3 regions of the Phyllobacterium sp. 22229 genome follow, and region 2 is predicted to be linked to each of the others. Evidence: riboswitches for the same ligand, from Rfam matches in the RefSeq annotation. Region 2 holds a riboswitch; each other region holds the start of a gene.
What was found. Region 2 has a riboswitch for cobalamin ahead of cobU (bifunctional adenosylcobinamide kinase/adenosylcobinamide-phosphate guanylyltransferase). Riboswitches for the same ligand answer to the same signal wherever they lie in the genome.

Region 1 (3,918 bases), on a different contig from region 2:
GCCCGAATGCGGCCTCGCCCACCCGCTTGATCTCCCTGGCAAAATCGGGATCGTCAACCGCGCGCGCCAGCACCACGGTGCCCACCAGCCCCGCCATGATGGCGATGGCCTTTTCGCGTTGCCGGGCTTTGCTGCGGCCGGTCACGGCATTGATGAGGATATCGAGAAGCGCCTTGGTGCCCTCGGTGAAGCGCGAGCGGACAGGACCGCCGCGCCGGGCGATATCCGGCGCCAGCGCCGCCATCATGCAGCCGCTCATCTGCCCCTCGCCATGGGCATCGCCCGCCAGATAGGACTGGGTGATCGCACCGAGCGCATCGCCGGGTGACGCCTCGGACAGGCTGGTCCACCGCCGCACCGACAGGGCCATGGCTGCAGCGCAGGCCTCGGCGATCAGATCGTCCTTCGAATTGAAATGCCCATAGAAGCCGCCATGGGTCAGACCCGCGCTTTTCATCACATCGGCAACGCCGATGCCGTCAAAACCCTTTTCGCGGAACTGCTGTCCGGCGATCTCGATGATGCGGGCGCGGTTCTGTGCTGCCTGGTCCCTGCTGACGCGCATGAAACATTCCTTCAAAAAAACTGCATTGACAATTTATATGATGATCGTCATCAATAGTCAAATATGATGATCGTCATTTAAAAGCCGATGACCTTCCAGGGAACACGAACATGATTTCATCGCCTCTCGCAGCCGCGCTCGCCCGGCGCAATGTCCACTATGGCTGGGTCGTCGTCTCCGTCACCTTCCTCACCATGCTTGTGACGGCAGCGGCCGTCGGCGCTCCCGGCGTGCTCATCGTGCCGCTGGAAAAGGAATTCGGCTGGACGACGGAACAGATCGCCACCGCCTTCTCCATCCGGCTGCTGCTGTTCGGGCTGATGGGCCCGTTCGCCGCGGCCTTCATGAACTATTTCGGCGTGCGGAAAGTCGTGTGCGTGGCGCTGGCGCTCATTGCCGGCGGTTCCTTCCTCTCCCTCGGCATGACGCAGATCTGGCAGCTCATTCTGCTGTGGGGCGTGGTGATCGGTTTCGGCACCGGCCTGACCGCCATAGTGCTCGGTGCGACAGTTGCCACCCGCTGGTTCACCGACCGGCGCGGGCTGGTGCTGGGCATGCTCACGGCAAGCTCGGCCACCGGACAGCTGGCCTTCATGCCGCTCATGGCTTCGATCAGCGAGAATTACGGATGGCGCGCGGCGACCATGATGGTCTGCGCCCTGCTCGCCGTCGCAGCGGCCGCCGTCTTCCTTCTGATGCGGGACCGCCCGTCCGATGTCGGCTTGCCCGCCTATGGCGAAAAGGAAGTGGCAAAGACCGCAGCGGTAACCGGCGGGCTTTTGTCCCTCATCATCCTGCCGCTGGCCACCCTCAAGGAAATATCGCGCAGCAGCACGTTCTGGGTGCTGTTTGCCACCTTCTACATCTGCGGCGCCAGCACCAACGGCCTCATCCAGACTCACTTCGTTGCCCTCTGCGGTGATTACGGGCTTGCGGCCGTCACCGCCGCCAGCGTGCTGGCCATGATGGGCTTTTTCGATTTCTTCGGCACGATCGGCTCCGGCTGGCTGTCCGACCGGGTCGACAACCGCTGGCTGCTGTTCTGGTATTACGGCCTGCGCGGCGCCTCGCTGCTGTTCCTGCCCTACAGCAATTTCTCGATTTACGGCCTGTCGCTGTTTGCCATGTTCTACGGTCTTGACTGGATCGCCACCGTACCGCCGACGGTCAAGCTGGCAACGGACCGGTTTGGCCGGGAAAAGGCCGGCATGGTGTTCGGCTGGGTCTTCGCCGGTCACCAGCTCGGCGCCGCATCGGCCGCCTATGGCGGCGGTTTTGCCCGCACGGAATATGCAAGCTACCTCCCGGCCTTCTTCACCGCCGGTGTCCTGTGCCTGATCGCCGCGCTGCTGGCGCTGACTATCCGCAAGAGCAGCAAGGACGACCGCGTCGGCGAACCTGCCATCGCACACTGACCCGAAGATGTAACCATATAAATATGTCTTTATGTGTTGTTGACAGTCTTCGGCGACGCGCCTACCATACCCCGCATCGTGGTTCTCTGCGCCTCCGGGCGCAGAGCTAAGAGGGAATACGGTGCGATCGCTGCCAGCGGTTCAATCCGGAGCTGCCCCCGCAACTGTAAGCGGCGAGCTGTTGTCAATTTCGTGTCACTGATCCCAGGACGGATCGGGAAGGCCTGACGAGAGCACCGACCCGCAAGCCAGGAGACCTGCCGCGATAGATAACGTCCACGGGCGGGGTGTCCGGTGTGTCGCTTGCAAGCGGGCGTCATGAGCGCCCGTATGTCCTGCACGCGTGCGCCTGGCCTTTGCCCTCAACCATCGGGGTAAGGAACTATGACTATCACCACAAGCAATCTGGGTTTTCCGCGGATCGGCAAGCGGCGCGAGCTGAAATTCGCGCTGGAAAAATTCTGGTCGGGCCAATCGCATATCGTCACCCTGCAGGATATCGCGGCAGAACTGCGCCGGGAGAACTGGACCCTGCAGCAGGCGCATGGGCTTAGCCACATGCCGAGCAATGATTTTTCGCTCTATGACCACGTGCTGGACACCAGCGTCATGCTTGGCGCGGTGCCGCAGAGCTATGCATGGAAGGGCGGGCCGGTTTCGCCCGAGACCTATTTCGCCATGGCGCGCGGCAGCCAGGGCGGCCATGATCACGGCGCCTGCACCCACCACGGGGTGGCCGCTCAGGAAATGACGAAGTGGTTCGATACCAACTATCATTTCATGGTGCCGGAACTGACAAAGGGGCAGGAATTCACCCTCGGTTCCAACAAGCCGGTCGACGAATACCGCGAAGCGAAGGAGCAGGGCTTTGACACGCGTCCCGTGCTTCTCGGGCCGGTTACATTCCTCACGCTGGCCAAGAGCAAGGATGCGCAGACCGATCCGCTGTCGCTGCTGCCGGGCCTTCTGCCGGTCTATACGGAAATCCTCCGCCGCCTCTCCGCCAACGGCGCCGAATGGGTGCAGATCGACGAGCCCGCACTGGTGCTCGATCTCGACGAAACCACAAAAACTGCATTCAAGATGGCCTATGCGTTTTTCGCCCGTGCCCTTCCCCGCCTGAAACTGTTGCTGACACCCTATTTCGGCGCGCTTGGCGACAATCTCGACCTGGCGCTCGGGCTGCCCGTTGCCGGCCTGCATCTCGATCTTTGCCGTGCACCCGAACAACTCGATACTGTCGTGGCCGAGGCACCCGCCGGCCTCGTCCTGTCGCTCGGCGTCATCGACGGCCGCAATGTCTGGCGCGCCGATCTCGAGGCGATCCTGCGGCGTATCGAACCGGTGATCAGCCAGCGGGGGACCGATCACCTCATTCTCGCGCCGTCCTGCTCGCTGCTGCACACGCCTGTCGATCTCGAACTTGAAACGGACATCGACCCTGACTTCAAGAGCTGGCTGGCCTTTGCCACGCAGAAGCTGGAGGAACTGTCGATCCTTGGCAGGGCGATCAACACCGGCCGCGATAGCGTCCGCAACGAACTGGCAGCCGCCAGTGCGGCCGTGGAAACCCGCAGGACATCGGCCAAGATTCACGATGCGGCGGTCAGGCAGCGCCTGCAGGCGGTGACCGCGGAGCAGTCGCGGCGGCAAAGCCCCTATCCCGTTCGCCGGGAAAAGCAGAAATCCTTGGGGCTGCCGGATTTTCCGACCACCACCATCGGTTCCTTTCCGCAGACGGAAGGGGTGCGCAAGGCGCGGGCGGAGCATGGCAAGGGGGCGCTGACCGCCAATGCCTATGCGGCGCTGCTGCGCAAGGAAACGGAAAACTCCATCCGCTGGCAGGAGGAAATCGGCATCGACGTGCTGGTGCACGGCGAATTCGAGCGCAATGACATGGTGCAGTATTTCGGCGAGCAACTGTCCGGCTTTGCCTTC
Region 2 (3,918 bases):
CGACGATGAGCCTGGCATGGCGCGCTGTCCGCTCGACATAGGCATCGACGGACATCGGATGCGACAGGCTCATCATATTGGCAAGGCGCAGCGAAACCGCGCCATCCCCCTGCCGCCGTGCGGCGGCAAGGCTGGCCAGTTCCGTATCGGCGGCGGACAGGAACAGCACATCTCCCGGCGTCTGGCCGAGGTCGATGGCCTCGGTGCCTTCAGCGATGGTGCCTTTCTGGGCAAGCAGGAGATGCATTCAATATCCTATCGTCAGGCAGCGGCAGCGGCTGTTACCGCCGATGTAATGGCGTCATTGTCGATGTCGTGCAGTCCGATGACGACGAGGCGCGTCTGCCGCTCTTCGCCCGGGTTCCATGCGCGGTCGAAGTAATGCTCGATGCGCGTGCCGACCGCCTGCACCACCAGCCGCATCGGCTTGCCGGGAACATCGGCAAAGCCTTTCAGACGCAGGATGTCATGATCGGCAATCACGGTTTTCAGCTTCTCGACAAAGCTCTTGGGTTCAGTCACCGGACCAAGCCCGACAACAAAGCTCTCGAACTCGTCATGATCGTGCTCTTCGCCCGCTTCATGGTCCATTTCATGGTGCGACTTGCGGTTGGCGATATCCTCTTCGGTGCCAACGCCGAGGCCGAGCAGCAGTTCGTTGCTGAGCTTGCCGAAGCTGGCCGGGACCATGTTGAGCGCGCGCGACGAGCGGCTCTGCACATCGCCGCGCACGCCATCGAGCTGCGCGTCGCTGATCAGGTCGCTCTTGTTCAGAACGATCAGGTCGGCGGCGCGGATCTGGTCCTCGAACAGTTCTTCGAGCGGGCTGTCATGGTCGAGCGATTCGTCCTGGATGCGCTGGGCATCGACCTTGTCGTGGTCATCGGCAAAGCGGCCTTCGGACACGGCGGAAGCGTCGATCACCGTGACGACACCGTCAACCGTCACCTGCGTCTTGATCTCCGGCCAGTTGAAGGCGGCAACCAGCGGCTGCGGCAGCGCGAGGCCCGAGGTCTCGATGACGATATGATCCGGACGGTCAGGACGGTCGAGCAGCTTGGTCATGGTCGGGATGAAATCATCGGCGACGGTGCAGCAGATGCAGCCATTGTTCAATTCGATCACATCCTCGTCGCGGCAGGCTTCGATGCCGCAGCCCTTGAGCAGGCCGCCATCGACGCCAAGATCGCCAAACTCGTTGATGATCAGCGCGATGCGCTTGCCATTGGCATTTTCGAGCAGATTGCGGATCATCGTGGTTTTGCCCGAACCGAGAAAACCGGTGATGACTGTTGCTGGAATCTTCTGACCCTGCATATTCCTATCCCTTCATGGTGAGCGGCAGCCCGGCTGCCACGAAATAGACTGTTGCCGCGGCCTGCGCCACGGCCTGATGGAGACGTCCGGCATGGTCGCGAAAATCGCGCGCCATGCGGTTCTCCGGTACGATACCGAGACCCACTTCGTTCGAAACCAGAACGATCGAGCCCGGAAGTTTTGGCAGCGCTTGCACCAGTTGCCGCGTCTCGGCGGTGATGTCGCGCCCGGCCATCATCAGATTGGTCAGCCAGAGCGTCAGGCAATCGACGAGGATCGCCTTGCCCGCGGCGGCAGCCCCTTGCAGGGTGTCGACCAGATCGAGCGGTTCTTCGATGGTGTGCCAGGATGAACCGCGCTGCGCCTTGTGCAGGTCGATGCGCACCGACATTTCCTCGTCCCAGGACCTGCCGGTTGCGAGATAAACGGGGTCAAGGCCGGAAGCCATGATCAGGCCTTCGGCAAAGCTGGACTTGCCCGAGCGGGCACCGCCGAGAATGAAGGTCACGCCGTGATTCAGCTGGGGCATCGCCGTCACTGCAATCGCGATGATCCGTCAGGTACGATCAAGCGGAATGCGGGCGGGGAAACGAGCGCGTATACAATGCGAGCAGCCATAACAACCTCCGTGCTGGGCCTGAAGGGACACGACCCTTCGGTTCTTGGGCAGGATTGCCCCGAGCGTTTCCTGGGAAACGCTCTATGACTGGCAGGTCTCCTGGCTCGCGGGTCACAGGATGAATGCCGCCTTCCCGGTTTCCCAGTGGCTGCCTTCTGCATATGCGTCAGGCTTTGCATTGATCCTCGCCGCTCTACAGTCGCGGGGTCGGCTGCGGTGGGGTCGCCCTTGAGGGTACAACCGTCGCATTCCCTTTTGATCCCTTGGCCTTTGGCCAATATGGGAACCAATCATGGCTGGGACGTTATTCATCCCCCACGGGAAATGTCAATGGAATGCGCGCGGTTTGCTTAGGGAGCGGCACATGCGAGCAGCGCATCCACATCCAGCACTGTTTCAAGCTCGGCGGCGATACTGTCGAGCGCGGCATCGACCCCGGCCTTGTAGTCGAATGCCTCGGCGGCAATGCCCATCGTGCCCAGAAGCGCGGCGCGAAACCGGTCTGCCCCGAAAAGCCCGTGCAGATAGGTGCCGAACACCTTGCCATCCGCCGATATGGCGCCGTCGTTGACGCCGTTGATGCGCACGGCCGGGCGCGAACAGTCCGGGCCGGTCGTCCGGCCCAGATGAATCTCGTAGCCATCGAGCGGCAGGTCGAACGGCAGCGACTGCGCCGCCACATTGCGCACGGTCTTTTCCGGCTCCATCACCGTATCGATATCGAGATGCCCGAGCCCTGCCGTCTCCGTCACGCTGCCTTCGATGCCGTCGGGATCACGCACGGTTCTGCCCAGCATCTGGAACCCGCCGCAGATGCCGATGATATGGCCGCCGCGCCGCCGGTGCAGGTCGAGATCCCTGTCCCAGCCGTTCTCGCGGAAGCGCAGGAGGTCGCCGATGGTGGACTTGGAACCGGGAATGATGACCAGCCCCGCATCGGCGGGCAGGCGTTCGCCGCTGCGCACCATCACCACATCCACCTGCGGTTCGGCCATCAGCGGATCAAGATCATCGAAATTGGCGATGCGGTCGAGCACCGGCACGGCGATCTTCAGCGCGCGGCCCTCGCCCTTCACCAACCGTTCCAAGACGACGGAATCCTCGGCCGGCAGCCGGGCCGCATCCTTCAGCCATGGCACCACGCCGAATGACGGCCAGCCGGTGAACTGCGTTATGGCTTTGAGGCCATCGTCGAACAGCGAGACGTCGCCGCGAAACTTGTTGATGATGTAACCCGCGATCATCTCGCGGTCTTCCCTTTGCAGGATTGCATGGGTGCCGACGAGCGAGGCGATCACCCCGCCGCGATCGATATCGCCGACCAGAACGACAGGCACATTGGCGCGGATGGCAAAGCCCATATTGGCGATATCACCGGCCCGCAGGTTGATTTCGGCGGGAGACCCCGCCCCCTCGACGATGACCAGATCGGCGCCCTCACAGACAATGTCCCACGACGCCATAACAGCATCGAGCAGCTGCGCCTTGAATGCCTGGTAATCGCGCCCCTTGGCCTGTCCCCAGACTTTCCCCTGCACGATGATCTGGCTGCCGGTCTCCGACTGCGGTTTCAGGAGCACCGGATTCATGTGCACCGAGGACGGCACGCCGCAGGCAACAGCCTGCAGCCACTGCGCCCGCCCGATCTCGCCGCCATCGTCGCTGACCGCTGCATTGTTCGACATGTTCTGCGGTTTGAACGGGCGAACCGTCAATCCGCGGTTGCGCGCAAGCCGGCAAAGTCCGGCCACCAGGACGGATTTACCAACATCTGACCCTGTTCCCTGCAACATGATTGCGTGCGTCATGGGCTTTGAGTAGCGGATATGTCTTTCTCTTCCTAGCCCCCGGCAAAACTGATCTGAATCGTTGCGCGGCCCCGCGCTTGCGATAGAGTGGAAATCAAGAGGAATACAGGGAGGTTATCATGGATGCGGTCGTTGATACGGCGTCCGGCCAGTTCGAACTCAATGAGGATCAGC
Region 3 (3,918 bases), on a different contig from region 2:
ATGATCTTCAACGCCAGCAAGAGCTGATAGGGAGAGGTCCAATCGTCCGGCAGATGTCCAAGGACGAGCATGGTGTTGACCACGCCGGAGGCAATCACCAGTGCAACGGCCACATGACCGGCCGACGAAAACCGCATGAGCGCCGTTTGCGCCGCCATACGCCATTCCGCCTGGCGCAACCGGTCAAGCACCACAATAACCGGCACAAGTGCTCCGATCCATGCGCCGCCTGAGAGCACGTGCAGCATATCATTGCTGCGATGGGCCACACCGATCCAGCCCTCCTGCATTGTGGCATGGCCGGAAAATGCCAGACTGGCCAGAACCAGCCCTGACGCCACTGCAAGCGCAGCATGCGCCCGGCGCGGCGTCAGAGCCAATGCGGGTAAAAGCAGCAGGGCAGCTGCAACCTGTAGCGCCCAGCCGCGGCCGACGCTCGTCTCGAGCAGCACGTCACGGATTGTTCCGAGATCAACAACATCGGTCCAGCCCTGCCCGATCGTTCCTGCCTGCAGCGGCAAAGCCAGAAACGTCGTCGCGACAATCAGAAAGACCGCGATCCCGCTCGCCGGGCGCAGGCGCTGCCCGATTTCCACGGCGAGGCTTTTGGGCACCAGCAGCGCAAGATAGGCAAATGTCCCCCACAGGAACATCGCGGACACATTGTGCGCGAAGCGGCAGAGAACAAGCGCCGTCTCCAACCCCATCAGGGCTTGACGGTAAATGTATAGCTGCCCTTGGTCTTGTGACCGTCGGTGGAAAGCACCGTCCAGTTGACAGTGTAGCCACCCGGGACAAGCGGGGTCGACAACGGGATGACCAGTGTTTTCTGGTCACTGATGGCCAGTTTGGCCTGACCGGTCGATATCGTCGCGTTTCCTTGACCGGTAATGGTCGCCCCTGAGAATTTCAGGTTCAGCCCTTCGGAAAATGTCAGGTCGATCTCGACGGGCGAGACCTTCACCGTCGCGTTTTCGGCTGGAACTGCCGATTTGAGATGGGCATGGGCGAATACCTGTCCCAACAGACCGGCATTGACGACGGTTGCGACAGCGAGAATACGGAAGAGCTGTGACATGAGAACTCCTGTAAGCGGGCAGAGATTGAAAATCCGGGATGTGGATGCGACCGCGCGGCGAAAGCTATGCCTGATTTTAGCCCGGATCATGGCAGAATCCCCGCGGCACGCGGCGGCAAACAGGCGGCAGCGCGAAGCATCCACCTGACGCCGTCGCTGCTCATTTCGATACAGCTGAGCGGTTCGACATCGATGCGCCAAAACGCGGTATCCGGTGCTTGCAAGGCGCTGAGAACAGCGGCGCGGACGATGGAGGCGTGCGTCACCACGATTGTGTGGCCGCCATCATTCAGATGGGAACGCATCCAATCCGCAATCCTGACGAGAAAATCATGGATGGATTCGCCGCCATGCGGCGCCGATACGGGATTGTGCATCCAATCGGCCACATCGTCCGGCTGGGCATCATGAACAGCAGTGAATGCCTGTCCGGCCCACCGCCCGTAATCAATCTCCGCCAGCGCCGCATCGACAATGGATTCCAGTCCGAGGGCATCGGCCGTTTGCCGGGCCCGCAGTGCCGGACTGGTCAAAACACGGTGCGCGTGGCGCAAATGCCCGGCAATAGCCTGCGCGCGCTGGGTTTCACCAGGTTCAAGCGCTTCGTCGGCGGGAAAAGCACCGGTCCGCACCGCAGGCGTGGCGCCATGGCAAACAAGGGTTAACCGCGTGGCTTTGGCCAAAATATCCCTCAAAAACCCTCAGGAAAAATACGGAAATGGCGCCCTGACCGTTCATTGACAGTCTGCGGCGTGCACAGATATAACCGTGCTGTTGCGAGTTTGGAAGCCGGTGAAATTCCGGAGCGGTCGCGCCACTGTAATTAATCAGTCTTTTTTCGCTGATTGAAAGCCAGACCCTGGCCGCAACATCATTAATTCCGTTAGTGAACGCGTCATTCTGGGAGAAAAGTTCATGTCCGATATCGCTCTTACGCCATCAGCCGGCGTCACCCCCATTCCTCTCGGCGAAGTCTTGCCCTGGGCTATTTTCGGCGGGCTGATCATGCTGCTCGCAATCTACTTCATTGGCGCGGAAGAAGGGGCGATGTCGCTCTTCTCGGGCATGTATGTGCACGAATTCGTTCATGACGGCCGCCATCTCCTCGGTTTTCCCTGCCACTGAGGAAACGAAACAATGACAAGAGATCTTTTGATCCGCGGCATGATCGTAGGGGTCATCGCCGGGTTGCTGGCGTTCGGCTTTGCCCGGGTGTTCGGCGAACCGCAGGTTGATCACGCCATCGCCTTTGAGGAAAAGATGAGCCAGGCGGCCGGTGCAGCGGCTGAACCGGAGCTTGTCACGCGGGCGACACAGGCCGGCATCGGCCTGTTTACCGGCATCGTTGTCTACAGCGCCGCGCTTGGCGGATTGTTTTCCCTGGTCTTTGCCTTTGTGCATGGCCGGGTCAGCTCGCTCAGCCCGCGCAGCACGGCGGCTCTGCTTGCCCTTGCAGGTTTTGTGGCAATCGTTCTCGTTCCCTGCATCAAATATCCGATGAATCCGCCTGCGGTCGGCAGTCCGGACACCATTGGGGCCAGAACGGAACTGTTCTTCGTCATGCTGGTGGTTTCGCTCGGCGCCCTTGCCGCGGCCGTCGGCCTGGCAAAGCGCCTTTATGCCCAGCACGGCGCATGGAACGCGACATTGATCGCCGGTGCCGCCTATGTCGTGTTCATAGCCTTGGTTCAATACCTGCTTCCCGCCATCAACGAAGTTCCCGAACAGTTCTCACCGACGGTTCTGTGGAATTTCCGCGTCGCATCGCTGGGGATCCATGTGATCGTCTGGACCACGCTTGGTCTGCTCTTCGGCGCTTTGGCTGAACGGGTTCTGGCCGGACAACGGCCGCGCTATCGCCTGCAGGCGGCGCGCTGAGCGCAGTCGGCCATTCCTGAACGCCCCCTTGCGGGCGTTCAGGCTTCCGCCGCCGATGGAGCTGGCATGAGACCGCAACACCTCAATATCCCCATGCGCCGCCCGGCAGGCTGGTTTCTGGTTCTGGTTGCGTCGTTGCTCCTGTTGCAGACCGGCAGCGGCTGGGCGCATCGCAGCAGCGCCGGAACCGACACTTCGGGCATTTCCATTCCGAGCCTCTCCCACGGTGAGATGGCCATTATCGCTGACTACCGCACGCCGATCCTCGATCTGGCAGCGCGGATGACCCGCACCGATGAAAAGTTCCGGCGGCTGCTGAATTATACCAATATCCAATACAGCTATTGTCTCTGGGGCATTGTTCCCGGCAGTATCAGCGACGAGCAAAGCCCGTTCAACGCCTGTTCACACGCCTATCTTGCTGCGGCAAAGGCAGTGCTGGTGTATATGCGCGACATGCCCGAACACCGGGACGCGGTCAGTACCCTCGTCTCTGATCTTGATGGCGAGCTTGTGCGCAATGGCGGCTCTTTCGTCATGTGCCAGTATAGCGGCGATCCCTACAACACCGCCGACATCATCAAGCCGCACTGGAGCGATGTGCCGGGGCACCTGACCAGCCTGTTTTCCTTTCTGGGATTCGCGATGCTGTTTGTTTCGGCGGGTTTTGCCTGCATCCATCTGACGCGCCCGCCACAACAGCCTGATACCGTCTGATCAAGGCTATGGCCTTTGGGCCACACCGCGCACGTCTTGTCGCCGAACCGCAGATCGCCCTTTCCGCTGCACGCGACTTGATTTAAGCCTGCTTGACGTTTGAACGTTACTGCATTTCATGCCCAAAGACGCTTACAACCAAGGACACTTCATGCCCTCCTTTGATTATATCCGCCCCATCCTGCTGCTGCTCGGCTCAAATGTTTTCATGACATTTGCCTGGTATGGCCATCTTAAATTCGCGG

Region 1: it holds a riboswitch for cobalamin, as region 2 does, so the genes downstream of both, metE (5-methyltetrahydropteroyltriglutamate--homocysteine S-methyltransferase) here and cobU (bifunctional adenosylcobinamide kinase/adenosylcobinamide-phosphate guanylyltransferase) in region 2, are expected to answer to the same signal.
Region 3: it holds a riboswitch for cobalamin, as region 2 does, so the genes downstream of both, ACTJJ7_RS00750 (CbtB domain-containing protein) here and cobU (bifunctional adenosylcobinamide kinase/adenosylcobinamide-phosphate guanylyltransferase) in region 2, are expected to answer to the same signal.

The regions. Positions count from the first base shown of each region.
Region 1 is NZ_JBQEPA010000029.1:52,080-55,997, forward strand. It holds gene ACTJJ7_RS25485 (TetR/AcrR family transcriptional regulator) at 1-565, opposite strand, end outside; gene ACTJJ7_RS25490 (MFS transporter) at 676-1,980, shown strand; cobalamin riboswitch at 2,043-2,259, shown strand; gene metE (5-methyltetrahydropteroyltriglutamate--homocysteine S-methyltransferase) at 2,365-3,918, shown strand, end outside.
Region 2 is NZ_JBQEPA010000015.1:129,373-133,290, forward strand. It holds gene cobN (cobaltochelatase subunit CobN) at 1-247, opposite strand, end outside; gene cobW (cobalamin biosynthesis protein CobW) at 262-1,317, opposite strand; gene cobU (bifunctional adenosylcobinamide kinase/adenosylcobinamide-phosphate guanylyltransferase) at 1,322-1,846, opposite strand; cobalamin riboswitch at 2,009-2,242, opposite strand; gene ACTJJ7_RS18795 (cobyric acid synthase) at 2,287-3,744, opposite strand; gene ACTJJ7_RS18800 (isobutyryl-CoA dehydrogenase) at 3,864-3,918, shown strand, end outside.
Region 3 is NZ_JBQEPA010000001.1:156,953-160,870, reverse strand. It holds gene copD (copper homeostasis membrane protein CopD) at 1-707, opposite strand, end outside; gene copC (copper homeostasis periplasmic binding protein CopC) at 707-1,078, opposite strand; gene ACTJJ7_RS00755 (histidine phosphatase family protein) at 1,165-1,761, opposite strand; cobalamin riboswitch at 1,810-1,960, shown strand; gene ACTJJ7_RS00750 (CbtB domain-containing protein) at 1,994-2,203, shown strand; gene ACTJJ7_RS00745 (CbtA family protein) at 2,216-2,956, shown strand; gene ACTJJ7_RS00740 (hypothetical protein) at 3,023-3,673, shown strand; gene ACTJJ7_RS00735 (DMT family protein) at 3,825-3,918, shown strand, end outside.